DNA from 2 places in the Variovorax sp. dw_954 genome. Region 2 is predicted to be linked to the other one. Evidence: predicted binding sites of a transcription regulator. Region 2 holds the regulator's gene; the other holds the start of a gene.
What was found. Region 2 encodes FNR, which switches genes on or off when oxygen is low (the NO sensors DNR and NnrR bind a similar motif). Its sites were predicted from a motif close to TTGATNNNNATCAA; they were not measured.
Positions count from the first base shown of each region.

Region 1: HB681_RS33005 (acetyl-CoA hydrolase/transferase C-terminal domain-containing protein) is a predicted target of FNR. The motif match lies at 1,902-1,915, and genes of this name have one in related genera.

Region 1 covers NZ_JAAVVD010000032.1:28,719-43,646, forward strand. Annotated here, with positions in the region: gene HB681_RS32995 (XdhC/CoxI family protein) at 1-844, shown strand, start outside; gene HB681_RS33000 (ABC transporter substrate-binding protein) at 863-1,846, opposite strand; gene HB681_RS33005 (acetyl-CoA hydrolase/transferase C-terminal domain-containing protein) at 2,025-3,320, shown strand; gene HB681_RS33010 (Crp/Fnr family transcriptional regulator) at 3,460-4,179, shown strand; gene HB681_RS33015 (AAA family ATPase) at 4,194-8,129, opposite strand; gene HB681_RS33020 (hypothetical protein) at 8,301-8,717, shown strand; gene HB681_RS33025 (hypothetical protein) at 8,741-9,547, shown strand; gene HB681_RS33030 (hypothetical protein) at 9,655-9,945, shown strand; gene HB681_RS33035 (hypothetical protein) at 9,942-10,166, shown strand; gene HB681_RS33040 (zinc-dependent alcohol dehydrogenase family protein) at 10,200-11,237, opposite strand; gene HB681_RS33045 (hypothetical protein) at 11,447-11,716, shown strand; gene HB681_RS33050 (DUF1488 family protein) at 11,691-11,939, shown strand; gene HB681_RS33055 (AraC family transcriptional regulator) at 11,954-12,967, opposite strand; gene HB681_RS33060 (FAD-binding oxidoreductase) at 13,175-14,623, shown strand; gene HB681_RS33065 (tetratricopeptide repeat protein) at 14,620-14,928, shown strand, end outside.
Region 2 covers NZ_JAAVVD010000003.1:16,941-31,868, forward strand. Annotated here, with positions in the region: gene HB681_RS06165 (ATP-binding protein) at 1-1,123, opposite strand, end outside; gene HB681_RS06170 (universal stress protein) at 1,497-1,940, opposite strand; gene HB681_RS06175 (cation-translocating P-type ATPase) at 2,046-4,376, shown strand; gene ccoS (cbb3-type cytochrome oxidase assembly protein CcoS) at 4,376-4,513, shown strand; gene ccoN (cytochrome-c oxidase, cbb3-type subunit I) at 4,582-6,021, shown strand; gene ccoO (cytochrome-c oxidase, cbb3-type subunit II) at 6,034-6,663, shown strand; gene HB681_RS06195 (cbb3-type cytochrome c oxidase subunit 3) at 6,677-6,814, shown strand; gene ccoP (cytochrome-c oxidase, cbb3-type subunit III) at 6,827-7,753, shown strand; gene ccoG (cytochrome c oxidase accessory protein CcoG) at 7,769-9,208, shown strand; gene HB681_RS06210 (FixH family protein) at 9,226-9,507, shown strand; gene HB681_RS06215 (hypothetical protein) at 9,504-9,770, shown strand; gene fnr (fumarate/nitrate reduction transcriptional regulator Fnr) at 9,751-10,470, opposite strand; gene hemN (oxygen-independent coproporphyrinogen III oxidase) at 10,593-12,011, shown strand; gene HB681_RS06230 (sulfite exporter TauE/SafE family protein) at 12,011-12,718, shown strand; gene HB681_RS06235 (helix-turn-helix domain-containing protein) at 13,021-13,755, shown strand; gene HB681_RS06240 (ATP-binding protein) at 13,749-14,928, opposite strand, start outside.

The DNA of each region.
Region 1 (14,928 bases), on a different contig from region 2:
CACGCTGGTGGTGTCGGCCGCGCTGGGCGTGCTGGCCGAGGGCAAGGACACGATGGTGAAGGTGTCGGTGGACGACGCCACCGCCTCGGCCGCCGGCATGGCTTGCGGCGGCGGACTGGAGATCCGGCTGGAATGCATCGATGGCAGCAGGAAAGGCGGGCAGGGCGGCCAGGTCGAGGTGTTGCGCGAGGCGCTCGATGCGATGCGCAGCGGCCGCAGCGTGGTGCTGTGCACCGGGCTGTCCGACGGTCGCCGCTTGCTGATCTCGTCGGACGGTCCCGCGTCGGGCGCATGGGCGAGCGAGGCCCACAAGCGTGCGCGCATGGACGACACCGCCATCGCGCTCGTGGAAGGGGACGAGGTGCTGTTCCAGGTGTTCAACGCGCCCTTGCGGCTGTTCGTGGTGGGGGCGGTGCGTACGGCCCGGGCCTTGCGCGACGCGGCGCAACTGATCGGCTTCGAAGTGACCATCATCGAGCCGCGCGCCCATGCCGTGGGGCCGGAGGTCTCCGGGGCGAACATGCTGGTGGGCGACGTGGGCGCGACGATGCGGTCGCTGCGCCTGGACAGCCGCTGCGCGGTGGTGGTGCTGGCGCATGCGCCGGAGATCGACGACCCGGCGCTCATCGAAGCCGTGCGCAGCCATGTCTTCTACATCGGCGCGCTGGGCAGCCGCAAGTCGCATGCGGCGCGGCTGGCGCGGCTGGAGCAGGCCGGCGTGCTGGCCGATCAAGGCGCCAGGATCCATGGCCCGGCGGGCCTGGACATCGGCGCGATCGGGCCGGCAGAGATCGCCGCGTCGATCGTGGCGGAGATGGTGGCGGTGCTGCGCAAGACGCATTGACGGCGGCGGCCCGGCGATTCACAGCAACACGTCGGCACGCAGCAGCAGCGCCTGCCGCAGCGTCAACCCGATCGTCTTGGCGGTCTGGAGGTTGATGACCAGTTCGAAGGTCGTCGGCTGCTCCACCGGCAAATCCGCGGGATGCGCGCCACGCAGGATCTTGTCGACATAGCTCGCGGCCCGGTAGAACTGCTCAGCCAGGTTCGGGCCATAGCTCATCAACCCGCCGACCTGCACGGGCTCCCGCGACGAGAACAGCGTGGGCAGGCGTTGCTGGATCGCCAGTTCGGCAATGCGGCGCGCCTGCGAAAAGAACAGCCCGTCGCCGAGCACGATCACGGCTTGCGCGCGAGCTTGCCTGACCGCGTCGAAGGCCGCCTCGATCTGGCCGGCGTCCGCCGCTCGCAGCGGGAGCACTCGCACCGACGCCGGGGTGGCCGCCTGGATGCTCCGGAGGTAGTCGGGGTGGCCGGGATGCCCCGGGTTCATCAGCACGGCAACCGTCGAGAGGCTGGGTATCGCCTCGCGCAGGAACTCCAGGTACTTGCCGCTCAGGTCGGCGCCGACGCTGGACACCCCGGTCACGTTGCCGCCGGGTCGCGACAGGCTCCGGACGAAGCCGAACACGAGCGGATCGCCACTTGCCGCGAAGACGATGGGCACGGTGCTGGTGGCCTTGCGCATGGTCAGGATGGCGGCCGGCCCCGCGGCCACGATGAGGTCCGGCTTCTGCGCCAGCAGTGAAGCGGTGAGCCCGGGAAGGCGCTCGTAGGCGCTCTCGGCCCAGTGCGCATCGATGACGATGTCCCTGCCTTCCACCTGGCCGAGGTCGCGCAGGCCCGCGCGCAGCCGGTCCAGCCGGTTGCTGGAGGTGCTGGCCGAAGCGGTGTCCAGGTAGCCGATGCGCCGCGGCTTCGATGCCTGCCCTTGCGCGAGGGCGGCGCAGGGGGCGCAGGCGGCCCCGATGGCAAGCGTCAGGAGGATTCTTCGGAGCTTGTTCACGCCGCTGTTCCCGCTCTCCGACATGGAGTGGGCGAGTATGGGTCGATGCAGGCCTTTGCGCCAAATCAAACCCCGTGGAAGCACGACTGCGAGAGTGGCGGAAGCCGCCCTATATTCGACGCTTGCCGGCGGCAATGTCCCCGGCAATGTCCGCAACGGTCCACAAGGAGCAAACCGCATGTCGTTCGAGGCGCAGTACCAGGAAAAGCGGACTTCCGCCGCAGAGGCCGTGCGACAGGTGCGCGATGGCGATTTCATCATCGTGCCCACGGGCGTCGGCGAACCGCCGGCATTGCTCACTGCGCTGTCGGAGCAGCGCCTCGACTTCCGCGACGTGAAGGTCGCCCAGATCCTGGCCGTCCGCAAATACGCCTACATCGACCCGGAGACCACGCAGCATGTGCGGCACGTGGCCTTCTTCTACGGTGGCGCGACGCGTGCCGGTGGGCAGGCCGGCTGGATCGATTTCATCCCCAACTACTTTTCCGAGATTCCGCGCATGATCGAGCGCGGGCAGATCCCGGCCGACGTGGTGTTCAGCATGGCCTCGCCGATGGACGAGGACGGCTTTTTCTCGCTGAGCCTGGGCGCCGACTACACCATGGCCGGCGTGGCCCGGGCGCGGGCGGTGGTACTGGAGGTCAACCCGAACGTCCCCGTCGCCTTCGGTGACTGCCGCGTGCACGTCTCGAAGGTCGCGGCGCTGGTGGAGAGCAGCGATCCGGTGCTGGAGGTCGGCTTGCCGGTCATCGGCCCGGTGCAGCAGGCGATCGGCAAGTACGTCGCCGACCTGATCGACGATGGATCGACGCTGCAGATCGGCTACGGCGGGATTCCTGACGCGGTGGTCATGCAGTTGACGCACAAGCACGACCTCGGCATCCACACCGAGATGATCGGCGACGGCATCCTCTCGCTGGTGGAAAGCGGGGCCGTCACCAACAAGCGCAAGAACTACCTGCCGGGGAAGTCGATCGCGACTTTCGCGCTCGGCTCCGGCAAGCTCTACCGCTACATGCACCGCAACCCGGCGCTGGAGATGCATCCGGTGAACTTCACCAACGATCCGGCGCTGGCCGGGCTGAACGACAACCTGGTCTCCATCAACGCAACCTTGCAGATCGACCTGCTGGGGCAGTGCGGCTCCGAGAGCCTGGGGCTGTCGCCCTATTCGGGCACGGGCGGGCAGTCCGACTTCGTTCGTGCGGCCAATCGCTCGCGCGGCGGCAAGTCCTTCATCGTGCTGCCGTCGACGGCCAAGGGCGACACCATTTCGCGCATCGTCCCGGTGCTGTCGCCGGGCACGCACGTCAGCACCAGCAAGAACGACATCAGCTACGTGGTCACCGAATACGGCGTGGCCCAGTTGCGCGGGAAGTCCGCGAAGCAGCGTGCGCAGGAACTCATCGGCATTGCGCATCCGGCCTTCAGGGGCGAACTGACGGAACAGGCGCGGTCGCTGCGCATCCTCTGATCCGCCGCCCGGCGTGTGGGGACTGTCCGGTAGCGCACCAATGGGGGCACGAGATGCCTATACTGGCCTGAAGCGAGGGCGGCGTGGGGGCGCAAGCCCCGACTCGAGTCCAGTGCCTGCCTTGTTGCGGAGTTGCGCCATGCCCAAGTCCCCCGATCCCCTCCTCAATCGCCTGCTGGCCGCATTGCCTGATGCGGAGCGGAAGCGTTGGCTGCCTGACCTCGAACCGATCGACCTGCCGCTCGGTCAGGTGCTCTACGAATCGGGCCGGACGCTGAGCCACGTGTACTTTCCGACGACTGCCATCGTGTCCTTGCTGTACGTGATGGAGAACGGCGCCTCGGCCGAGATCGCGGTGGTGGGCAATGAAGGCATCGTGGGCATCTCGCTCTTCATGGGCGGCGAGTCGACGCCGAGCCGCGCGGTGGTGCAGAGCGCAGGGCGGGGCTTCCGGCTCAAGGCGGAACTCATGAAGGAAGAATTCAACCGCGCCGGCGCGGTGCTGCACCTGCTGCTGCGCTACACGCAGGCGCTGATCACCCAGATGGCGCAGACGGCGGTGTGCAACCGGCACCATTCGCTGGACCAGCAACTGTGCCGCTGGCTGCTGCTGAGCCTCGATCGCCTGCGGGGAAGCGAACTGGTGATGACGCAGGAGCTGATTGCCAACATGCTCGGCGTGCGGCGCGAAGGCGTGACGGAGGGTGCGCTCAAGCTCCAGCATGCGGGCCTGATCCGCTATGCGCGCGGCCACATCACGGTGCTGGACCGCAAGGGCCTGGAGCGGCGCACCTGCGAGTGCTATGCGGTGGTCAAGTCGGAGTACGACCGGCTGCTGCCGACGACCACCGCGATCTGATGACGACTTCGCAATCAAGCGGTCTGCGGCGCTCCGCCTTGTTCTGCGCCTGAAGCCGTATCCTGCAGGAGTCCGGCCGCCAGGAGCAGATCCGGCGTGTCGAATCCTTCGGTGAACCATCCGTGCGTCTCCGCCAGCAACTGGCGCGCCTGCGCGTGCCTGCCTTGCTGCCGCCAGAGCCGGGCCAGGCACACGGCGGCACGCAACTCCAGCGTCTTGGCGCCCTGGGCGCGGCTGATGGCCAGGGCGCGTTCGAATGCGGCCTCCGCGGCCGCCGCGTCGGGCGGCGTGAGCGCCAGCAGGCACAGGCCCCGGAGGCGATGGCGCTCGGCCGCGAACTGCAGGCTGCCGGTGCTGAGCTCATCGGCCTGCGCCTGGTCGAGCAGGCGCAGCGCTTCCGCGTGGAAGTTCAGGTGCATGTGAAGCTCGGCCATGTCGGCCATGCGCAGCGCCGAGTACGAAGGCGAGGCGGCGCTGAGGCGGGCCGCCAGTGCCGTGAGCGCCGCGAGCGCGTGTTGGTCCCGGTGGCCGTCCTGGAGGACCTGGGCCTTGCCCTGCAGGGCTTCGCCCGTCGCCATCCAGTGCAGCATGCCGTGCTGGCGCGCGAGCGCAATGGTCTCCCCGGCGAGGCGGATGGTCTCCGCATGCTTGTTGAGCCAGCGGCGCAACATGGTGGCGAACAGGAGGGCCATTGCCAAGGTCTTGGGATGCGCCATCGCGCGCGCCTGCTCCAGCATTCGCGCGCTGACCTGCTGCGCCTGGTCCGGGAAGCCCCGGAAGCAGAGTGACCACGACAGGTGCCCGGCGAAGGACACCGACAGGTCCTCGCCGAACAATTGAAGCATCAGGTGATGCTGGTCCGGGCGATACAGCGCGATGGCTTCCACCGCATGCGCGCCGGAGTCCGCGAAGTCGCCGAGCCAGAAGGTGGCCATCGCCGCCGCGTAGTGCGCCGCTTGCCGGGCGATCGGGTCGTCGCGGACCTTTTCCAGCAGGCGCATGGCGGCTTGCGGCACACCGCGGGGGCCGATGGTCGCCACGGCGTTGCGCAAGCGCGTCCATTCCGCGAGGAAGAGGTCGGGGCTGCCCGCCACCTGCGCGTGCAGCGCCGAGATCCGCGCGGTGACGCGGCCGATTTCTTCCGAGCCGTCGCCTTGCGTGGCATGGAGCGCGGGACAGAGCGCCACAAGGATCGAGAACTCGGCCTGGTCCCTTTTCGATGTCGCGGGCAGCGTCATCAGCGATTGCAGCGCGCGCTTGAAATGCGCGATGGCTTCCAGGTTGGCCGAGCCGGAGATGGCCCGGCGCCCCGCGCGGATCCAGTGCTCGATGGCTTGCGCATCGTCTCCCGCGCAGGAGAGGTGCTGCGCCAGCAATTCCGGCCGGGCTGCGACGCTGTCCGGCAGCTCGGCTTGCAGCACCTGCGCGATGCGTCGGTGCGCAGCCTGCCGGTCGGCCCGCGTCTGCGACTGGTAGGCCGCTTCCTGGACCAGCGCATGCTTGAACTGGAAGGTCGTGTCGTCGACCCTCGACACCAGGCCGGCATGGTTGAGTTGATCGAGATGGGCCGACAGCGCCTCGGGCTCGTCGGGCGACACCTTGCGCAGCAGGTCTGCGCTGAATTCGCGCCCGATGGTGGCGGCCAGTTGGGCGGCGTATCGCGCTGCGCCCAGGCGGTCCATGCGGGCCGCCAGCAGGTCATGCAGCGCGATCGGAATGGCGGCCCAGTCCTCTCGTGTGGCCGATTTCGCCAGCTCCTCCGCAAAGAGCGGCACGCCGTCGGCGCGTGCCGCGATGCCGCGGACCATTTCGGGCGAAAGTTGCGGGCTGACCGAGGCGATCAGTTGCGTCATCTCGGATTCCGCAAGGGGCGCGAGCGACAGCGCATGCGTTGCCACGGGCCCGGCGAATTCGGGGCGTGCTGTAAAGACCGACAGCAAGCCGCCGTCGCCCTTGCCCTGCGCGACCAGCATGGCCAGCAGCTCCAGCGTCGAAGGATCGGCCCAGTGCAGGTCCTCCACGATGAACAGCACACCCATGTGCGCCGTCGGCCCCCTCAGCATCGCCTGCAGAAGCCTGAAGGTCTGCTCCTTTTGCGATGGCCGTACGGGCGCGGGCGCGCGCTCGTCGGCGGGTGGGGGGAGTCCGAACAGGGCGGCGATGAGGGGGACGGCATCGGCGGTCCACGCGGGCCAGGCCGCGGACACATGCTGCGCCAGCTTGGCCGACTTCAGCTGGGGCGTATCGCCAGCGGCGAATCCCATCCTTTCCGCCAGCAGGACCAGCAGCGGATGAAAGGGCGATTGGCTGTACTCCGGAAAGCAGCGCAGCACGCGGACCGCATGCGCCTCGTCCGCCAGGCCTTGCCGGAAGGCATGCACCAGGCGGGACTTGCCGATGGCCGGCTCGCCTTGCAGCAGCACGGCATGGTTGGCGCCGTGGCGGGTCTCTTCCCACCATTGCGTCAGTTGCGCGAGCTCGGCCTGTCTCCCGACCAGCGGCGTCAGCGGCGTCGCCGCGTCCAGCCGTGTGCGGGCGCCGCTTTCCTTGTCGACCCTGAAGATGGCGATCGGCTGCGACGTGTCGGGCAACACCTGGCTGCCCAGGCCCGTGCAATCGAAGTAGCCGGCCACGATGCGGTGCGCTTCCCCGCTGATGGCGGCCTCGCCGGAGCCGATGAGGCGCCGCAACTGGATGGCGACGGCGGATGTCTTGCCCACCGCATCGGGCAAAGAAGGATCGCCATCGGTCAGGATCAAGCCGGTGTGGACGCCGGCGCGGATCTTGATGCCGTCGATCGCTTCCTGCACCAGGGCCAGGGCGGCGCGCACGGCGCGCACCGCGCTGTCCTCCCGGGATTGCGGATAGCCGAAGTAGGCCAGCAGTCCGCCGCCATGCATGGGCAGGACATGCCCGGAGAAGCTCCGCAGGATCTCGGTGCAACGGGCGCGCGGCGCGAGCATGCGCTCCATCGCGTCGTCGGCATCGTCGACGCCTGATATCGCGAGTTCGCAGAAGAGCACGGTGACCTGGCGACGCTCGGCATGCGGCGCTGTGGGCGTTGGCGTTTGCGTTGGCGGCCGCTGTGGTGCGGTCGGCAACGCGGCCGCGGCGTGCGCCAGTTCATCGTTGCGGATGCGTTCGGCCAGTGCCTGCGTTTCCGGGCCGGGGGCGATGCCCAGTTCGTCTTGCAGCAGTCGAGCGCAAGCATCGAACTGCCGCAGCGCCGAGCCGTTTTGCCCCAGCAGGGCATGCAGGCGCATCGCACGGCGGTGGGCGGCTTCGTCCCAGGGCTCCAGCGCCACGTGGCGCAGCGCGAATGGCAGGGCCTTGCCAGGGTTGCCGGCGGACTCGTGGAAGCCTGCCAAGTGTTCCAGGAGTGCCAGTGCGCGACGGTGCATGACGCCGCGCTGGACGTGCAGCCAGTCTTCGAAGGCAGGGCAATCCGCAAGGTAGAAGCCCGCCATGAATTCACCGCGGTAGAGCGCGACGAGGCGCTCGTCGCGCTGGTGCGCCGCGTCGTCGCCGGGCGGCGAGCCCGTGTCGTTGAACGCGACTGCGTCGATGCGGGGGCTCTCGAGCCGATGCGTCGTGGTCATCCCGCCCTGATCCGCTGAGGTGTGGCCGAGCATGAAGCGGATGGTGCTGCGGCTGGTGGAGAACAAGGCCGGGCCGGCGGGCGTTTCCAGCACGCGACGCAAGTCCGACAAGGTCCGGCGCAGGTTGCCTCGTGCGGTGACCGGATCGTTGCCGCTCCAGAACAGTTCGGCCAGCAGTTCGCGCTTGTGGTCTTGCGCATGTCCCATCGCGAGATAGGCGAGCAGCCCGCGCATCTTGTCGTACGACATCCCGGCCACGGGATGGCCGTCCAGGGCACAGCGGAATCCCCCCAGCAAGTCGATCTGGAGGCCGCGCCCTGCAGGACTCGCGGACGGCTTCAGGTCGGCCAACGTGACATGTTCATGGGAGGGCGCGAGCGCGCGAACGATGGGCGAACGATCGCGCCCTAAGGTGAGCCGGGTTCATGCAACAACCTTTCGGGGAAAGCCATGAGCAGGTGCGTTGGCGAAAGCCTGCGCGGAGTCTGCCACCGCTTCATTGCCTTGTCCTTTGATTTTCAAATGATGTTCCCACTGTCCCGGCGATCCGAGCGCATCGGATGCTTTGCGGCGGGTGCGCTGCTGGCGGGCGTCGTGCTTGCCTTCGCGCCGCACGGGCCTTCCTCCCCGCCGGCCGGGCCTGCGCGGCCAGCGCATGCCGCCAGGCCGATACCACGCGTGCTCGCTGCCCAATCGCGGCTGGACGTGCTGCGCAACGAGGCGGCGAGCGGCGACGAACTCTCGAACCGTGAACTGTCGATCGCCCTGCTCGACCGGTACGAGCAGACGGGCGACACGGACGATCTCTACGAGGCAGTGATCTGGATCGATCGGCGATGGGAAGCGGCCGGCAAGGCAGAACTGATCGCGCGCGTCGTTGCGCACCATTGCGGGCAGCGCGTGCTGCGATGGCACTGGCTGTGTTTGCCGGGCGAATGATGCTCGCATGCAAGGGAGGCTGAATGGATTTGCCACGCTTCGCATCGGTGCTGATGGCCAGCCTCTTCGCTGCGGGCGCGGCACGTGCCGACGTGGAGTGCCGCCCGCTCAGGCAGGCCGTGAAGGAAAGCTCGCGCGCCGGCTACACGGGCTTTCTCTATGCGAACGAGATCGCCAGCACGGGCGGAACGTCGAAGGGCATTGCAACGCGCAGCGCGGGTGCTTCGCAGGTGCGCGTCAAGCTCGAGTCGCTGGTCGACATGTCGCTCGACGCCGGGGCGCATGCAGAGGAAGCGGTCGAGCGTGGGGTCATCCGGTCCGGCGCCGAGCCGCAATTCGTCGCGCAGGTCCGGCAGCACCTGCATGCAAGCCTGCTGCGCGAGAACGCGATCGCAGCGTGGCTGGTAGTGCTGGTTCATCGGAAGACTGGCGAGGGCGTCGTCTGGGTGCGCAGGTACGAGTTTCCCCGCGACGGGCTCGCGGGCGTGATGAACGGCGCCGAGCAGCTTTGCGTTCGCGCGCGGCTCGCTCAGGCATCCCGCTGGCCGCTCGGGCAACCCGCGACATCGCTGGCGTTGCTTGGCCGTCGTGAGCAGCCTGACTGCGGGGCCGCCGCTGCCGCTGGCGTCGACTGCGCGGGTCTCGGCAGCCAACTCGAGCGGGCCGCGTCGGAAGGCGAGTCGGTCGTCGCGACGGCGAGAAGCGGCCCGGTGCTGTGGGTCTACACGCGCAACCCCGGCACCGGCAGAGGGCGGGCGCTGAACGTGGATGCCGCCGGCACGACGCTGGTCGACACCTGGCTTTTCAATGTCGAGGCGCCGACGCAGTAGCGCTCACCGCAGTTCCGGTCGGGTTGCGCCGGCATGCGAACGATGCGCGAACGGTCGCGCCCTAGCCTGAGGCTCGTTCAAGCAACAGCCCCACGGGCAAGGCCTTCATGAAGCGCCATACCGATGCAGATACCGATCCAGGTCGCACGCGCGAGTTCGAACTGCTGTGGCTGCTGCTCCTGCTGGCTTTCGCGCTCGCCTCCTTGTCCGACTTGCTCTGCGCGCCAGTCTGGCCCTCGATCACCGAGGTGCCGACGGCCGCGGAGGCTGAAGGCGACGCAAGGCAAGGCGCGTTCATCGAGCCGTGGATTCCCTCGATGCCGGACGCCCCGCTTCCGCAGCAGGCGCAATGGGCGGATCGGCCCGCCGAGCCACCGCCCGTCGGGAGGCACGGATGACGCGGGTTGCGGCTTTCCTGTATCGCCGCTTCCAGGGCATTCCGGCAAGACAGCGGCAGCATGGCCTGCGCATCCTGACCTTCGCGGTAGCGGTGTGGGCCTGCGTTGCAGGGGTCGCGTTGTTCACTTTTCGGGGCAAGACGAACGGTGAGCGCGAATCCGTTGCGCGAGTTGAGCGAGTGACGGTCGCACCGGAGGCCGGGCTCAGAGCCGGTGAATGAATCGGACGTGCATGGCCGATCTGTTCACCCGTTTCATGTCTCGATGATGACCTTCAGCGCCCGCGTGCCAGCGGCGTTGCCGAAGGTGTCGTAGGCCTCCAGGATGTCGGCGAACTTGAAGTGGTGAGTGATCAGTTGCCGCGCGTTGATGCGCTTCGACAGCAAGGTCTTCAGCAGCATCGGAATCGACAGCGTGTCCACGAGCCGCGTCGTGATCGTGATGTTGTGCGACCACAGCTTCTGCAGCTTCAGGTCGACCCCGCAGCCGTGCACGCCGACATTGGCGATCGTGCCGCCGGCGGCCACGATGTCCTGGCACAACTCGAAGGTAGCGGGAATGCCGACCGCTTCGATGGCGGTGTCCACGCCGCGTCCGCCGGTGAGCTTCATCACCTGCTGCGCCGCGTCGCCGGCGGCGCTGTTCACCGTCGCCGTCGCGCCGAAGCGCTTGCCCACGGCGAGCCGGTTGTCGTCCAGGTCGACCATGATGATCTCTGCCGGCGAATAGAACTGCGCGGTGAGCAGGGCGGCCAGCCCGATCGGCCCGGAGCCGACGATGGCCACCGTGTCGCCGGGCTTGACCTTGCCGTTGAGCACGCCGCATTCGAAGCCCGTCGGCAGGATGTCGCTGAGCATGACCAGGGCTTCTTCATCGGCGCCTTCGGGTATCGGGTAGAGGCTGGTGTCGGCCCACGGAATACGCACGAACTCGGCCTGCGTCCCGTCGATGCTGTTGCCCAGGATCCAGCCGCCCGTCGTGCAGTGCGAGTACATGCCCGTGCGGCATTGCTCGCAGCGCCCGCAGGCGCTGATGCACGAGATCAGCACCCGGTCCCCCGGATTGAACGTGCTCACGCCGGCTCCGACTGAGTCGACGACGCCCACGCCCTCATGGCCGAGCACGGTGCCGGGCCGGCAGCTTGCCACGTCGCCCTTGAGGATGTGCAGGTCCGTGCCGCAGATCGTCGTTCGCGTGATGCGAACGATGGCGTCCGTGGGCTTGAGCAGCGCGGGCATCGGCCGTTCTTCCACGGCCTTCTGGCCGGGACCGTTGTAGACGAGGGCCTGCATGGTGGACCGCTTCCCGAGGGGAACTGCCCCGGAGGTGGGGAGCGCGTGGGGCGGGACAAGGGTTTGCTGGTTCATGGGTTGGTCCTGGGTGGTCTTTCACCCGCTTTGTAGGCTCGTTGCGGCGCGGGCTCTGTGCGCTGCCGTACCGACCTTGGGGTGGTGAAGCCCTATAACCGGCTCTTCGGGTTCTACCGAACCGGAAGGACACCATGGACCACGACAGCGATTCAATTCGCCTCCGTTATCACGGATGGGATGTACGAAGCAACCTCATGCAGAGTTCCCTCGACGGCATGGTTGCGGCCGGCGCGATGCTTTACTTCGACGAGGCCTGCAAATGCCACCTCGTCTCGTGCCGGCAATTTGCCAATGCCGGCGTCGCCATCCAGGCCATCCAGCTCAAGGCCACGCAGTGGATCGATGCCCGCGAAGCAACGGCGGAGGAAGTCGCGCATGTCGAACCCACCTTTCTTTCATGAAGCCTCCGGCACCGTTCGATTCTGGATCCTGATCGACGGCGTGCACGTGGGGGCCAGCATCGGCAAGGAGGTGCTGCACTACCACTACCGGCCCACGGCGGCCGATGACAACCCCATGGAGACCTATGAGCTTCACGCCGAGGAGATCGATGCGGCGGTGCGCAAGCGCGTCGCTGGGGGCTCCACGGAGCCCGTGATGCTCCGGGAGTACGACCTGAGCTAGGGAGAGATGGGAGACTACTGCGACGCGGCGGCGTCCCGCTCGCGTCGCCACTGGCCGGGCGGCTTGCCGACCACGCGCTTGAACGCACGAGCGAACGCCGCCTCCGAGTCGTAGCCGACATCCAGCGCGATGGCCGCGACGGTGGCGCGCGTCTCCAGCAGCTTGCGCGCCGCGGCCTGCATGCGCCACTGCGCCAGGTACTGCATCGGCGCGACGCCCACCAGTTGCACGAAGCGGTCGTGCAACGCCGAACGCGACAGGCCGGCATGACGGCCGAGTTCCTCGACGGTCCACTCCTTCGCCGGTTGCTCGTGCATCACCGCGAGCGCGCGACCGACGAAGCGATCGCGCAAGCCCGCCAGCCATCCGGCGCTCTGTGCCGGCAGGCTGTCCGCATAGCGACGCACCGCATCGACGAACATCATCTCGCTCATGCGTGCCAGCATGGCCTCGCCGCCGGGGCGTTGCGCGTGTGACTCGGCCACGGCCTGCTGCGTGAACTTCGCGATCCAGGCCCCGTCCTCGCTCGCGCGCAGGTGCAGCATGCGGGGTAGCGCGTCGATCAGCGGGTTGAAGGGTTGCAAGTCCAGTCCGAGGAAGCCGCAGACGATGTTCACGTCGGCATCCGGGTTGGGCGCTTCCGCTGGCGGCAGCAGGACGTTGTTGCCGTTGTAGGCCACGCGCAGCGGCAACCGGCCCGCGGCCTCGGTACCGGGGAACCAGCTGAAGTCGCCGTCGCCGCGCATGCCCGGTGCGCTCGACACCACGTGCGCATCGCCGTGCGGAAACATCACGACGTCGCCCGCCCGCAGCTGCACCGAAGGCCCGCCGGGGATGCTGGCCCAGCAAGTGCCTTGGGCGACCGCGTGGTATTCGATGACGTGGTCGACACCGCGCATCAGCATCGGTGCGAGTTCCTTCGCGGACGGGGCTTCGGCGGCCCAGTCGCTGCTGCCGCTGATGTTGAAGAACACGGCGCCGCGCAGGCGCACGCCACGCAGCACGTCGGACAGCGTGTCCTGGCTCATGCGTGCATCAACGCCGCGGCGTTTCGATCAAGTCGCGCGGACATCCGATCAAGCCGGCGCGCCGCGTTCGCACAACGAAAGATGCGCAATCAAGTGCGGTGGACGCGCGGTGAAGCGCGCAGGCGGGCGAAGCAAAAAAATGATTGCACCCGTCGAGAACCCAACGCGGTGGCTTGTTCTTCAACACCTTCATCACAGGAGCACCTCATGCAATCTCTCACTTACCTTACGCTGGACAAGGATGTCCGGCAAGTGCAGCCGCAACACGTCGACGCTTTCGCCGCGCAGGTCAGCGGCGGGGTGTTGACGGCTGCGGACGCGGCCTACGACGAGGCGCGCAGGATCTGGAACGGCACCATCGATCGTCGCCCGGCGTTGATCGCGCGGTGCATGAACGACAGCGACGTGCAGGCCGGCGTGCGCTTTGCAGCGGCGCACCGCATGCTGGTGAGCGTACGCGGCGGCGGCCACCACATCGCGGGCAACGCGGTGGCGGAGGGTGGGCTGATGCTCGACATGTCGGGCATGCGTACCGTCGACATCGATGTGGCGAAGCGCACGGCGCGCGTCGCGGCCGGCGCCTTGCTCGGCGATTTCGACAGCGCGGCGCAGGCGCACGGGCTGGCCACGCCGCTCGGCATCAACTCCACCACCGGCGTGGCGGGGCTCACGCTCGGCGGCGGCTTCGGCTGGCTGACGCGTCGCTACGGCATGAGCATCGACAACCTGCTGAGCGCGACCGTGGTGACCGCCGACGGCGCGCTGCGCGTGGCATCGGCGACTTCGCAGCCCGATCTGTTCTGGGCGCTGCGCGGTGGCGGCGGCAACTTCGGCGTGGTGACGTCGTTCGAGTTCCAGCTCCATCCCGTGGGGCCGGAGGTCTACAGCGGCCTGGTGGTCTATTCGTTCGCGCAAGCCCGCCAGGTGCTGCGCGCATGGCGCGATTTCAATGCCGAGGCGCCCGATGAGCTGAGCGTGTGGGCCGTGCTGCGCAAGGCGCCGCCGCTGCCCTTCCTGCCCGAGTCGGTGCATGGCAAGGAGGTGGTGGTGCTGCCGCTGGTCTACAGCGGCAGCGTCGGGGAGGGCGAGCGCGCTGCGGCGCCGGTGATGAAGTTCGGCGACCCGGTGGGCGTTGCTGTCGGCCCCACGCCCTATGCCGGCTTCCAGACCGCGTTCGACCCGCTGCTGGCGGCGGGTGGTCGCAACTATTGGAAGTCGAACAACTTCAGCAAGATGAGCGATGCGGCGCTCGATGCCGTCATCTGGTCGGCCGCCTTCCTGCCCGGGCCGGAGTGCGAGATCTTCATCGCACAGCTTGGCGGCGCGATGGCGCGCGTGAAGCCCACCGCCACGGCCTTTGCCGGCCGCGATGCGCACTACATCATGAACGTGCACGGCCGCTGGTCTGATCCGCAGGACGACGACAAGGTGCGCGCCTGGGCCCGCCGCGCCTTCGAGGAGGCCGCACCGCACGCCACCGGCAGCGGCTACGTCAACTTCCTGACGGAGGACGAGGCAGAGCGCGTGAGCATGAGCTACGGCGTCAACTACGAGCGCCTGCAGGAGATCAAGAAGCGCTTCGACCCGGACAACCTGTTCCGCATGAACCTCAACATCGCGCCGGCGGCGCCTCCACATCGGCGGGTGGCGATATGAGCACCAGCGGACTGGACTCTCGCGGCTGCCGCATCACCGGCGCCACGTCCGCGAGCCTCATCGCCTTCGAACGCGCGCTCGCCGCCTTCCAGAACTGGCGCGCCGGCGCCGATGCGGAAGTCGACATCGCCCTGCACGAGGCGCCGGACTTCGTGATGGCCCATGTGCTGCGCGCCTGGCTGTTCCTGTGCAGCCGCGATCCGCAGCGTGTGCGGCTGGCTCGACCGCTCTTCGCGATCGCGGCCGGCTTGCCGTCCACCCTGCGCGAACAGCGGCACCTGACCGCCATCGCCGCCGTGCTGGGC
Region 2 (14,928 bases):
CACTGCTCACGCAATCGATCTTCTCGACGAAGGTCACCTGCGGTGGCTTGAGGAGCGCCAGGACCTCGGGGCTCTGCACGGTGAAGATGAGTTGCGCGCCGAGCGGGTTCGTCGCCTCGTCGCTGAACAGGCGCAGCAGCGGCTCCAGCATGTGAGGGTGAAGTGTCGCATCGAACTCGTCGATGAAGGCCGGCGCGCCCGTCTCCAGCGCCTCCAGCAGGAAGCGCAGTAGCACAAAGGCCGACCGTGTGCCCGCCGACTCCATCGAGAACGGCAGCAGGAAGACGTTGCCCGCCGAGGCGTGCTCACCATACGGGAAGTAAGACTGCGGCTCCTCGGCCGGGCTGCCGCCCGCGACCTTCGCTGCCGTCGGCAATGGGCTCAGCGCCTGGAGCTGCAGATCGCTCAAGCCAAGGTCCAGACGCAACAGCAGGTCTCTCGCGCTCTGCAAGGTCGAGGGTGCCGCTTGGAACTGGTTCGAGGCCTCGACGAGTGAGGCAAATTCGCCAGTTGCGCGAGTCCTGTTGCGCAACAGGTTGGTGACTGCGCGGCCCTCAAGAAGGCCTGGTGCGACCTCGACGCCGTACTGGCGCGCCCAACTGATGAATGACGAGTTGCCGCGTACCTTCTTCGCCTCGCTGAGGGGAAGGCCTTCGACGCCGGGCTGCGTGATCACGTAGGCGCTGGTCTTCTCATTCCACTCGCGCGTGAACACCGCGCGCCTGTTGCCTTCGAGCGGGCGGCGCTTGAGCGATTCGCTGATCACCCGCGTGGTGGTGCAGACCAGGTTGTAGTCCCACTGCGTGCCTTCTGAGTCCTCCGTCACGAGTTCGAAGCGCGAGGGCTCTTTGGCATGCGACAGGTGGTTGACGAACGGCAGGCGCGTGTCTGGCTTGGCTTCGAAGGAGTCGCGGATGAACCGCGCCAGGAAGGCGCCGACGTTCAGCATGGTGGTCTTGCCGGAACCGTTAGCACCTAGCGCGGCCATCGCTGTGCTGACGCGTTGTCCAGACTTCGTCGTACGGTCCCAGCCGAGGACCGCGTCGCGACGCGTCAGGCGCAGGGACAGGTCCGTCTGCTCGACGAAGCTGCCGAAGTTGGAGAAGGACATCTTGAGCAACATAGTGGCCAGATTCTTGTCTATTTTTTGAGATTTCGGTATGAGTACACACCCAAACCATCAAAAATACCGGGTCAAACGGCACTCTTTGGCTCCTTGCAGTGCCGTCTGGCGCCCCCGAGTGCGCCAAGGCGGCCCACGGCGGCGCGCGCGGGCCATGATGGCGCTGTGTACTGGACTCGAGATGAGGCGGGCCCGGTTGGCCGGACCGTGATTGCGCGAGAAGGGGGTACCGCGACCAAGTTGGGGGTACAGACGGGGGTACAAATTCAAAGACTCTGCTTGAGAATCAAGCATCCATGCGAGTTGCAGGAGATCTTTCCCCACCGCTTTTGCTTTGGGTGTCCGGAAGGCCTTGCCCCAAGCCCGGCTTCATCTACCGAAGCACCAGCACCGGCAACGTCGAATGCGTCAGCACGTGCTGCGTCTCGCTCCCCAGAAGCAGCCGCTTGATCCCCTTTCGCCCGTGCGAGGCAATGACGATCAGGTCGCACTTGTGCTTCTTCGCCGCGGCAATGACCGATTCGGCCACGAGGTCCGAGCTCATCGCCGCAGTCTTGATGCGGACGCCCGCCGCCTTGGCCAGGCTGCTGACCTGGTCGAGCTGGCCCTGGGCTTTCGCTGCCCATGCGCCCTCGACGCGTGCGATGTCGTCCGGCGTGAAGGCCATCGCGCCTTCGAAATAATTCTTCGGATAGCGGGGCACGACGGTGATGGCGACCAGGTCGGCATCGTTCTGCGCCGCTAGCGAGATGGCGCTGCTCACCGCCTTCTTCGAAAGTGTCGAACCGTCGGTGGCGACGAGGATGCGCTTGAACATGTTCGGATGCTCCAAGTGTTGATGGCTGCCAGCGTAGGCCGTCCGCATCGCGCAGGCTTGATGCAGGTCAAGCTTGAGTCACGTGGATGATCCTAGCCTTGCAGGATGCAAGCTGCTGCGCTCCCGCTCGAACAGGCAGGACCCGATGAATTCCCTGCCGCCCAAGCGGGGGGAGGGCTGGAAGCCGTGTTGGACGACCCTGCCGAATGGTCGGCGTTCAGCCGCCTGCTCGACGGCGATCCGCATGCGGGCCGGTGGGAATCGCACGCCATGGTCGAAGGCATGCATTGCGCCGCGTGCGCGTTCGCCGTCGAGGCGGCGCTCCTCCGGGTGCCCGGCGTCGAGCAGGTCGAGGTGAACGCCGCAAGCCGGCGCGCCCGCCTCACCTGGTCGGCAGCGCAGGTTGCACCGTCCGCCTGGTTCCGGGCCTCCGAGGCAGCGGGTTACCGGCTCGTGCCCGCTGGCGACACCTTCGTGCGCGAACGCCGCCTGCACGAAGAGCGCCTGGCATTGTGGCGATGGCTGGTGGCCGGTCTCTGCATGATGCAGGTGATGATGTACGCGTATCCCGCGTACGTCGCGCTGCCGGGCGACATGTCGGCCGACTCGGCGCAGTTGCTGCGGTGGGCGTCGTGGGTGCTGACGCTGCCGGTGCTGCTCTTCTCGTGCAAGCCCTTCTTCGCTGCCGCGCTGCGCGATGTCGCTGGCTTGCGCATCGGCATGGAGCTGCCTGTCGCGCTTGGCATCGTCATCACCTTTGCCGTGAGCAGCGCGGCCACCTTCGATCCTTCGGGCACCTTGGGTGGCGAGGTGTACTTCGATTCGCTCACGATGTTCGTGTTCTTCCTGCTCACTGGCCGCTGGCTCGAGTCGCGCCTGCGCGGCCGCACCGCGGGCGCGTTGGAGGCGCTGATGAACCGCCAGCCCGACAGCGCGGACAGGCTGACGATGAGCGGCGCCTTCGAGCGCGTGGCGGTCCGGCGCCTGCTGCGCGGCGACGTGGTCCGCGTGCGGCCCGGCGAGAGTTTCCCGGCCGACGGCGTGATCAGCCTCGGCAGCACCACCGCGGATGAGGCCCTGCTCACGGGCGAATCGCGTCCGGTGGTGCGCGACCGGGGCGCGCGCGTGCTGGCCGGCAGCCACAACCTGTCGTCGACGGTGGAGGTGCGGGTCGAGTCGGTGGGGCAGGGCACGCGCTTCGCGCAGATCGTGTCGCTGATGGAAAGCGCTTCGCTGCACAAGCCCCGGCTCGCCTCGATGGCCGACCGCGCGGCACGACCGTTCCTGTTTTTCGTGCTGTGCGCGGCCATGATGGCTGCGGCTTTCTGGTGGCCGGTGGACCATGGCAAGGCGCTGATGGTCGCGGTCGCCGTGTTGATCGTCACCTGCCCCTGTGCGCTCTCGCTGGCCACGCCGGCGGCCACGCTGGCCAGCGCGGGCATGCTGGCCCGGCACGGCGTGCTGGTGCGCAACCTCCAGGGGCTGGAGGAATTGGCGGCCGTCGATACGGTGATCTTCGACAAGACGGGCACGTTGACCCTGGACACGCCATGCCACTTGGACATCCGATGCCGGCCGGGGATGCAGGCCGGTGAAGCGCTCGATCGTGCAGCGGCCATCGCCGCGCAGTCGCTCCATCCGGCGTCACAGGCCCTCGTCGACGCATGGAATGCCGCGTCGCGTCCTGCCTCTTCATGGAAGCTCGTGCAGGCCATCGAGCATGTCGGCATGGGCGTGGAAGCTCGCATGGTCGAACAGGGGAAGGAAGAGGCCGGGACGCGCCGCATGCTGCTGGGCTCGGCTGCCTTTTGCGGCGTGGTCCCGTTGGGTGCCGACGCGCCGCAGGTCCATCTGAGCGATGCGCAAGGATGGGTCGCGAGCTTTGTCCTCGACGAGAACGTGCGTGCCGAGGCGACAGCCGCGATCGATGCGCTCCGGTCGCAAGGCCTGTCGGTGCACCTGCTTTCCGGCGATCGCGCCGCCGCTGCGCGCGCAGTCGCGCAGCAGACCGGTATCCGCAGCGTGCACGGCGATTGCACGCCCGAGGCCAAGCTGGCCTTCATGAAGGCCTTGCAGGACGAGGGCCATGGCGTGGCGATGGTGGGCGATGGGCTCAACGACGGCCCTGTGCTGGCCCGCGCCGATGCGTCCTTCGCCCTCGGCAACGCCGTGCCGCTCGCCAAGGCGCGTGCGGACTTCATCGTGATGAGCGAGGACCTCGGTGCGATTCCCGCCGCCCATGCACAAGCGAAGCGCACGATGCGCGTGGTCCGCCAGAACCTGTGGTGGGCCTCGGGCTACAACGCGCTGTGCGTGCCGCTCGCGGCGACGGGCATGCTGCCTGCGTGGCTGGCAGGCCTGGGCATGGCCGCGAGCTCGCTGGTGGTCGTGCTCAATGCGGCGCGACTTGCAGGCCGCAGCGAAGCGGGGCATTGATGGACATCCTTTTCCTGCTCATTCCGCTCTCCGTCGCGCTGGTGCTGCTGATCCTCGTCGCCCTCTGGTGGGCCGTGGACCGTGGGCAGTTCGAGGACGTCGATGCAGAGGGGCAGCGCATTCTGCGCAACGATTGATCTGTATCAAGCATCCTCGCAGGCCGGCCTCGGACACTGCGCGCATCCAAGGAAAAGAAGGATCCGCGATGCAATCTCCAACCCCTCCCGCAGCGGTCTACAGCGACACCGTGGTGCGGCAGTTCGCGCTCATGTCGGTCGTGTGGGGCGTCGTCGGCATGCTGGTCGGCGTCATCATCGCGTCGCAGCTGGCCTGGCCGGAACTCAACCTCGGCGTCCCGTGGCTGAGCTACGGGCGGCTGCGTCCGCTGCACACCAACGCGGTGATCTTCGCCTTCGGTGGCTGCGCCTTGATGGCGACGAGCTTTCATGTCGTGCAGCGCACTTGCCAGGTCCGGCTCTTCGCGCCGAAGCTGGCGTCCTTCGTGTTCTGGGGCTGGCAGGCGGTGATCGTCGCGGCGGCCATCAGCCTGCCGATGGGCTTCACGCGCGGCAAGGAATACGCCGAGCTCGAATGGCCCATCACCATCCTCATCGCCGTGGTGTGGGTGGCTTATGCCATCGTGTTCTTCGGCACCATCGGCAAGCGCAAGGTGCGGCACATCTACGTGGCCAACTGGTTCTTCGGCGCCTTCATCATCGCGGTGGCGCTGCTGCACATCGTCAACGGCATGTCGATGCCGGCGGGCTGGATGAAGAGCTACTCGCTGTATGCGGGCGTGCAGGACGCGATGGTGCAGTGGTGGTACGGCCATAACGCGGTGGGCTTCTTCCTCACGGCCGGCTTCCTCGGGATGATGTACTACTACATCCCCAAGCAGGCCGAGCGGCCGGTGTACTCGTACCGCCTGTCGATCGTGCACTTCTGGGCGCTGATCTTCACCTACATGTGGGCCGGGCCGCACCACCTGCACTACACCGCCTTGCCCGACTGGACGCAGTCGCTCGGCATGGTGTTCTCGCTGATCCTGCTGGCCCCGAGCTGGGGCGGGATGATCAACGGCGTGATGACGCTCTCGGGCGCCTGGCACAAGCTGCGCACCGACCCGATCCTTCGCTTCCTGATCGTGGCGCTGTCCTTCTACGGCATGGCGACCTTCGAGGGGCCGATGATGTCGATCAAGACGGTCAACGCGCTGAGCCACTACACCGACTGGGGCATCGCCCACGTGCATTCGGGCGCGCTCGGCTGGGTCGGGTTCATCACGATGGGCTCGCTCTACTACCTGATCCCGCGGATGTACGGCCGCACCGAGATGTACAGCGTGCAGGCCATCGAGGTCCACTTCTGGACGGCCACCATCGGCGTGGTGCTCTACATCGCCGCGATGTGGATCGCAGGTGTCATGCAGGGGCTCATGTGGCGCTCCATCAACCCCGATGGCACGCTCACCTACACCTTCGTCGAGAGCGTGAAGGCGACCTTTCCGTTCTACGTCGTGCGCCTCGTCGGCGGCCTGATGTATCTCGGCGGCATGCTGGTCATGGCCTGGAACGTCTGGATGACCGTGGTCACCGGCATCTCGGCCCGCGCGCAGATTCCGCCGCTCGCGATGGCCCACGCCTGAGGAAACAACACCATGTCTTCGAACCCGAAATCCTCCAGCGGCTTCACGCACGAGAAGATCGAGACCAACAACCTGCTGATGATCGTGCTGATCCTGCTGGTCGTCGCGATCGGCGGTGCGGTCGAGATCGTGCCGCTCTTCTTCCAGAAGTCGACGACCGAGCCGATCAAGGGCCTCAAGCCCTACACCGCGTTGCAACTGGCGGGGCGCGACATCTACCAGCGCGAGGGCTGCTACGGCTGCCACTCGCAGATGATCCGGCCCTTCCGCTCCGAGACGCTGCGCTACGGCCACTACTCGGTGGCCGGCGAGTTCGTCTACGACCATCCGTTCCAGTGGGGCAGCAAGCGCACCGGGCCGGACCTCCAGCGCGTCGGCGGCAAGTACAGCGACGAGTGGCACCGCATCCACCTGAACGAGCCGCGCGACCTGGTGCCCGAGTCGAACATGCCAGCCTATTCGTGGCTCGAGAAGAACCCGGTCGACGCGGCCTCGCTGCCGGCGCACATGCGTGCGCTGCGTCGTGTCGGCGTTCCCTACACGGACGAGGAAATCGCCTCGGCCGCCAAGGATGTCGAGGGCAAAACCGAGATGGATGCCACCGTCGCCTACCTGCAATCACTGGGCCTCGCGCTCAAGTAAAGGAGCCTGAGCCGTGGACCTCACAACGCTTCGCATCGGCGCCACCGTCGCCTGCTTCCTCGTCTTCATGGGCATCCTGGCCTGGACCTTCTCGCCCCGCAACACGCGCCGTTTCGAAGAGGCCTCGCAGCTTCCTTTCGAACAGGACTGAAGCGAGCACGCCATGAACGACTTCATCAACGACTTCTGGGCCAACTACGTCGCCGGGGCTGCCGTGGTCAGCATCCTCGCCTGCGCCTTGCTGCTGTGGCTGACGGCGCGCAAGCGCGTGGTGGCCAGCGACGACAACACCACCGGCCACGTCTGGGACGAAGACCTGCGCGAGGCCAACAATCCGCTGCCGCTGTGGTGGGTCGGGCTGTTCGTGATCACCATCCTGTTCGGCTTCGCCTACCTGGCCTTCTTTCCCGGCCTCGGCAGTTTCAACGGCAAGCTCGGATGGAGCGCCGGCGGGCAGTACGAGGCGGAGGTGGCACAGGCTGACAAGGAACTGGTGCCGGTCTACGCCGCCTACACGGCCATGCCGGTGGAACAGATCGCCGGGGATGCGAAGGCCATGGCCATCGGCGAGCGCATCTTCATGAATAACTGCGCGCAATGCCACGGCTCCGACGCGCGCGGCAGCAAGGGGTTTCCGAACCTCACCGACACCGATTGGCTGCACGGCGGCGCGCCCGACAAGATCATCGAGACGATCACCAAGGGCCGCATCGGCGTGATGCCGCCGATGGCCGCGGCGGTCGGTACGCCAGAGGACGTCAAGAACGTCGCGCAGTACGTGCTGAGCCTGTCGGGCAGTTCGACGGATTCGTTGCGCGCCGAGCTGGGCAAGTCGAAGTTCACGGCCTGCGCCGCCTGCCACGGCATCGGCGGCGTCGGCAACCAGGCCCTCGGCGCGCCCGCGCTGAACGACAAGGTGTGGCTGCACGGCTTTGGCCAGGAAGCCATCATCGCGATGATCAACAACGGCAAGCACAACGTGATGCCGCCGCAGGAAGGGCGCCTGACCGAGGCGCAGATCAAGGTGGTGGCGTCGTATGTGTGGGGCTTGTCGAACAAGCCGCAGTCGGCCGCCAAGGCCGCGCCCTGAACCGGGCAATTGGCCATGACCGACGCCGTGCGGCCCCGCAAGACCATCCCCATCGTGCCTGTCGCGGCGGGCGGGGCCGGGGAGTCGGTCGGCCTGTACGAGGCGTCGAAGAAGATCTACCCGCGCACGGTGCGTGGCAAGTTCGCCCGCTGGCGCTGGGCCCTGGTCTTCGCCACCCAGCTCTTCTTCTACGCGATGCCGTGGGTCCAATGGGGCGGGCGCCAGTCGCTGCTGTTCGACCTGGCGACGCGGCGCTTCTACATCTTCAGGCTGGTGCTGTATCCGCAGGACCTGATCTACCTCTCGGGCCTGCTGGTGCTGTCGGCGTTGTCGCTGTTCCTCTTCACGGCGGTGGCCGGTCGACTGTGGTGCGGCTTCGCCTGTCCGCAGACGGTCTACACGGAAATCTTCATGTGGGTCGAGCACAAGATCGAGGGCAACCGCATCGCGCGCATGCGCCTGGACGGCGAACCCTTCTCGCTCGAGAAACTGGTGAAGAAGTGGTTCAAGCACGTCGTCTGGATCGGCATCGCGATGTGGACCGGCTTCACCTTCGTCGGCTACTTCACGCCGATCCGCGAGCTAGGCATGGAATTCCTGCAGACGCGCATGGGCTCGTGGGAAGTGTTCTGGGTCGTCTTCTATGGCTTCGCGACCTATGGCAACGCCGGCTTCATGCGCGAGCAGGTCTGCAAGTACATGTGTCCCTACGCCCGCTTCCAGAGCGCGATGTTCGACCGCGACACGCTGATCGCGAGCTACGACACCGGGCGTGGCGAGCCGCGCGGCGTGCGCGCCAAGGGCCGGGACGGCAAGGCGCTCGGACTGGGCGACTGCATCGATTGCGGGCTGTGCGTGCAGGTGTGCCCGACCGGAATCGACATCCGGCAGGGGCTGCAATACGAGTGCATCGGCTGCGGCCTCTGCGTGGACGCGTGCAACACCGTGATGGACCGCATGGCGCTGCCGCCCGGCCTGATCCGCTACGCGACCGAGAACGGGCTCGCGAAGGGCTGGTCCTCGTCGCAGGTGTGGCGACGCGTCTTCCGGCCGCGGGTGCTGGTCTATGGATGCGTGCTCCTCGCCTTGACGATCGGCCTGCTCGCGAGCCTGGTCCTGCGGGTGCCGCTGAAGGTCGACGTGGTGCGCGACAGGGGATCGCTCGCCCGCATCGCGGAGGGCGGACAGCTCGAGAACGTCTACCGCCTGCAGATCATGAACGCCACCGAGAAACAGCAGGCCTACCGCATCGCGGCCACCGGCCTGGACGGCTTGCACGTGGCCTCGGACGAGCTTGTCGAAGTCGGCGCGGCCCAGTCGCGCTGGGTCGCGGTGCGCCTGCAATTGCCGGCCGACAAGGCTCCGCCCGGCTCGCACACGGTGCACTTCGAAGTGGGCACTGCCGATGGCGGCGCACACGTCTCCGAGAAGGCCGTGTTCCTGGTGCCCCGATGAACAAGCAAGGAGAAAGCATGACAGCGTACGAACAAGCATCGGCGCCGCCGCCCTGGTGGCGCTACCCGCTGGTGTGGCTGGTGATCGGCCTGCCGGCGGCCGTCATCGTGGCCAGCCTGGCCTCCGCGTGGCTCGCCATGCACACCACCGACACGGTGGTCGAGGAGGACTACTACCGCAAGGGCATCGAGATCAACCGCACCCTGGCCGACAAGAGCCCGGTTCCCGCCCAGATGGGCCGCAACCACGCGATGACGCCCGCCGAGGACGTCCCGGTGCGCCCCAAGGCCAAGCCATGAGTGCGCGCAGATGGATCGCGATCCTGTGGCCCGCATTCATCCTGGCGAGCCTGATGGAACTGGTGGTGTTCGCCATCATCGATCCGTCCGACATGCGCTGGGGCAGGGAAGGACTCGGGCTGACGCGGCAGGCCGTCTACACCGCCAGCTTCTTCGCTTTCTGGGCGATGTCGGCTGCCGCGTGCGCGCTCTCGGTGGCACTGACCTTGGAGCCGCCCGAGGACGATCCCCTGGCGCGGCGCTTCAACGCCCGGGCGGATTGACGATGCATTGCAGCGCCTGCGGGTCGAGGATGCGCAGGTTGCGATGCCGCACCTCGACGATGCCGTCCACCACGAATCTCGACAGCGTCCGGCTGATGGTTTCCAGCTTGAGGCCGAGGTAGCTGCCGATTTCCCCGCGCGTCATGCGCAGGACCACCTCCGAGCGCGAGAAGCCACGCGCGTGCAGCCGCTGGACCAGGTTGAGCAGGAACGCGGCGAGCCGTTCTTCCGCCCGCATGCTGCCCAGCAGCAGCATGACGCCGTTCTCGCGCACGATCTCGCGGCTCATGATCTGGTGCACGTGGCGTTGCAGCGCCGGGACTTCGCGCGACAGTGCCTCGACCCGCTCGAACGGAATCACGCAGACCTCCGCGTCCTCGAGTGCGACGGCGTCGCAGTTGTGGTGCTCGTTGACGATGCCATCCAGCCCCATGATCTCGCCGGCCATCTGGAAGCCGGTGACCTGGTCGCGCCCGTCGTCGCTTGCCACGCGGGTCTTGAACACGCCGGTGCGAATGGCGTAGAGCGAGGTGAAGCGCTCGCCGTTGTGGAACAGCGTCTCGCGGCGGCGCAGCTTGCGCCGTGTCTTGACCAGGCCGTCGATGCGCTGGAGTTCGTGGGGTTGCAGGCCGGGGGGCATGCAGAGCTCCCGGAGGTTGCAGTTGGAGCAGGCGACCTGGATGGGCTGTGGAATGGTCATGGGCGCGTCGTTTGGTTGGCGGGATTCTGGCCGGCGCCACCTGCCGTGGGCTTGATGCACATCAAGACGCAGAACGGCCTGGGGAGGCACATTGCGTGGGTTCCATTGCCCGAGCCACGCCGATGTCTTCGAACTCCCCACCCGCACCGCTGCCGGTCCGTCCGACGCTGCCGTCGGTCGCCCTGCTGCGGCGCTTCGGGGTGGCCGGCCCGCGCTACACCTCCTATCCGACCGCCGACCGGTTCGTCGAAGCCTTCGACGCTGCGGACTATGCGCAGGCACTGCGCCAGCGCCGCAGCATGGGCGCCCGCGCGCAGCCGCTGTCGCTCTACGTCCATGTGCCGTTCTGCGAGTCGCTGTGCTACTTCTGTGCCTGCAACAAGATCGTCACGCGCCACCACGAGCGGGCAGGGCAATACCTCGACTACCTCGCGCGAGAGGTCGAGCTGCAGATGGCGCAGGTGGGCCAAGGCGCGTCGGTGAGCCAGCTGCACCTCGGGGGCGGCTCGCCGACCTTCCTGGACGACGCGCAACTGGCCGAACTGATGGGCATCCTCTACGGCGCCTTCACCTTCATACCGGATTGCGAGCGCTCGATCGAAGTCGATCCGCGCACCGTCGACGCCGAACGCCTTGCGAACCTGGCGGTGCTCGGCTTCAACCGCCTGAGCTTCGGCGTGCAGGATTTCGACCACGACGTGCAGAAGGCCATCCACCGTGTCCAACCCGCCATGCAGGTGTTCGAGCTCGTGGCGGCCGCGCGGGCGCTGGGCTTCAAGTCGGTCAACGTCGACCTGATCTACGGATTGCCGCTGCAGACCGTGGAATCCTTCGAGCGCACGCTGGAGCAGGTGTGCGAGCTGCGGCCCGACCGCGTCGCCCTGTATGCCTATGCGCACCTGCCCGACCGGTTCAAGGCCCAGCGCCGCATCCATGTCGAGCAGCTCCCGCCTGCCGAGGAGAAGGTGCAGATGCTGGCGCGATCGATCGCGGTGCTGAGTGCGGCCGGGTACGTCCACATCGGCATGGACCATTTCGCATTGCCGCAGGATGCGCTGGCCGTCGCCAGGCGCCAGGGCCGGCTGCATCGCAATTTCCAGGGCTACAGCACGCAGCCGGATTGCGACCTGCTGGCGCTCGGCGTGTCGGCCATCGGACGCATCGGCGCGACCTACAGCCAGAACGCGAAGTCGCTGGAGGAGTACTTCGACCATCTCGACCAGCGTCGCCTGCCGGTCGTGCGTGGCCTGGCGCTGTCGCGCGACGACCTGCTGAGACGCTCGGTCATCATGGCCCTGATGTGCCAGGGGCACCTCGACTTCGAGGCGCTGGGGCAGGCCCACTTCATCGACTTCCGCGACCACTTCGCGCCCGAGTTCGCCGTGCTCGGCCCGCTGATCGCGCACGGCCTCGTGCACCTGAGCGACCACGCGCTCGAAGTCACGCCGACGGGTTGGTTCTTCGTGCGCGCCATCGCCATGGTGTTCGACCGCTACCTGCAAGCCGATCGCAACAGGACGCGCTATTCGCGGATCGTGTGATGCAGGCCGGCCTCGCCGCCGCCGCGTTGCTGATGGGCCTTGCCGGCGGACCGCATTGCGCGGCCATGTGCGGCGCGCCGACGGCCGGGGTGATCCGGCTGGTGCGGGCGCCGACAACCGGCGCCGCCGGGGCGGCATCCGTGGGGGCGCCGTCCACCACCCTGGCGTTCCATGCGGGTCGCATCGCGAGCTATGCGCTGGGCGGGGCCGCGGTGGCGCTGGCGGCGCAATCGCTCGCGTTCGCGGGCGCGCACGTGACGGCCCTGAAACCGCTGTGGGTGCTGCTGCACGCGGCCACGCTGGCCTGGGGGCTCGCGCTGATCGTGCAAGGTCGCCAGCCGGCCTGGGCGCATCGCTTCGGCAAGGCGCTGGCCTTGCGCGTGCGGCCGCACACGCGGTCGGGCTTCGGCGTGTTCGCGACGGGGGCGCTGTGGATCCTGATGCCTTGCGGCTTGCTCTATTCGGCGCTCGCGCTGGCGAGCCTGGGCAACGGCGCGCTGGACGGGGCCATGGCCATGGTCCTGTTCGCGCTGGGAAGCGGGTTGTCGTTGGCAGCGGCGCCATGGCTGTACGCGGCGGTGGGCCACAGGCTCGGGCCATCGCGCGAAGGCTGGGGCGCCCGCGTTGCAGGCCTGCTGCTGGCCGCCCTGGCCTTGCAGGCGCTGTGGATGGACATGGGGCAGGCCATCGGCGACTGGTGCCGCTGAGAAGGTGTGAATCTTTCTACTGCGGACGCCAATCCCGGGTCTGCGGTCCTCACCGTACGGGTGTACGGTTCCGGTCCTCAACCCGACCTTGGCGCCCTCGCTACGAAATCTCACACCTTCCGAAGCACTCAAATGCCAGCGAAATGAAAGGCGTGCCTGCATCCGGCAACTGCATCGCGGATCTTCGTGGTTACACAGCGGACACAAGGCATTCACCCACTGTTACCCAGGCCGCTCCCGCCGTCGCCTGCCAGTTACACCCGCTTTCTAAGCTTTGTTCATCCAACCGCAAGGAGCCAGCGATGAACGAAGCGCCCACCATCACGCCGAACCACACCTCCGGCGTCAGCCGCATTGCAGCGATGCTCCAGCTGCTCCAGGACAGCGTGCCGATCCAGCGGCGGGTCGTTCGCAGTGGCGACGTGGTCTACCAGGTGGGCCAGCAATTCAATTGCCTCTATGTCGTCAGCTCCGGTTTCTTCAAGATGGTCAACCTGTCGGGCGATGGCCGCGAGCAGGTGGTCAGCCTGCATTTCAAGGGCGACTGGATGGGCCTGGACGGCATCGCCGAGAACCAGTACGGCTGCGACGCCATCGCCATGGACACGGGCGAGGTGTGGGCCATCCGCTATGACGCGCTGATCCAGGCCGCCGTGCGCACACCTGCGCTCTTGACCGCGATGCATGGCGCCATGAGCCGCGAGCTGGTGCGCGACCACGACTCGATGCTGTCCCTGTGCTCGCAGCCGGCCGATGCGCGGGTCGCGGGCTTCCTGCGCTACTGGGCCGATGCGCTCGACCAGCGCGGCCTGCGTACCGACCAGTTCACCCTGCGCATGACGCGTGCCGAGATCGGCAACTACCTCGGCATGACGCTGGAGACCGTGAGTCGGGCGCTGTCGCGGCTGGCGCGCGGCGACGTGATCCGCTTCGTCGAGAAGGGTCGGCGCGACATCCACATTCCGCGCGTCGAGGCGCTGACGAGTTTCATCCGGGACGTCAGCACGCCCGCCGTAGGCGCCGAAGCCCTTCACTGAGCGCTGTTCAGCAGCCTGGCCATCGCGCGTTCCAGTTCAGCGCGGGTGTAGGGCTTGCGCAGCAGGTCCCACTTGTAGGGCTCGCCCAGCAGGTCGCTGGAATAGCCCGACATCAGCAGCACCGGCAACCCTGGCCGCTGCGCGCGTGCCACTTCGGCCAGTTCGGTGCCGCGCATGCCGTGGCCGAGCACGATGTCGGTCAGCAGCAGGTCGAACGGTGTGTTCTCGTCGAGCGCCCGCAATGCTTCCTCGGCATCCGCGCAGACGACCACCTCGCAGGCCATGGCGGCCAGGAACGCCTCGACCACCTTGCGCACCTCCGCATCGTCCTCGACCAGCAGGACGTGGAGGCCCGAGGGGACGCGGCGGGGCGGGGCGGCGTCGCTGTTCGGATCCAAGCTCGTGCGCTTCTCGACGCGGGGCAGGTACAGCGTCACCGTCGTGCCGGCACCGGGGACACTGCGCAGCGTGATCCCGCCGTGTGACTGCCGGGCGAAACCGTAGACCGTCGACAGGCCCAGGCCAGTGCCGCGGCCGGCTTCCTTGGTGGTGAAGAAGGGCTCGAAGGCGCGTTCCATGATGGACTCCGGCATGCCCGTGCCCGTGTCGGTGATGGCGATGGCAACGTAGCCTTCGGCCGCGGGGCTGGGGTCCGCGCGGAGTTCGGCGGGCAGCGTTGCCGCGGGCGCGCATGCGAAGGCGATCGTCCCGCCGTGCGGCATGGCGTCCCGGGCGTTGATGGCCACGTTCAGCAATGCGGACTCGAGTTGCACCGGGTCGGCCATGCACAGGACCTGCTGCGCGTCGAGCGTGATGGCAATGCGCTGGTCGAGCGTGCGCGTGAGCATGCCGGTCAGCGACGTCAGCAGGGCCAGCGTGTCGACGACGGTCGGCTGCAACACCTGCCGTCTGGAGAAGGCCAGCAGCTTGCTCGTCAGCTCGGCGCCCCGCCGCGTGGCCCGGTGTGCTGCCGCGACCAGTTGCCGGACCATGTCGTCGTCGGCGCAGGCGGGCAGCTCTTCCAGCACCTGCAGGTTGCCGGAGATCACGGTCAAGAGGTTGTTGAAGTCGTGCGCCACGCCGCCGGTGAGTTGGCCCACCGTCTCCAGCCGCTGCGCGTGATTGAGCGCCTCCTCGCTGGCGGTGCGCTGCATCACGGTGGCCAGCATGCTC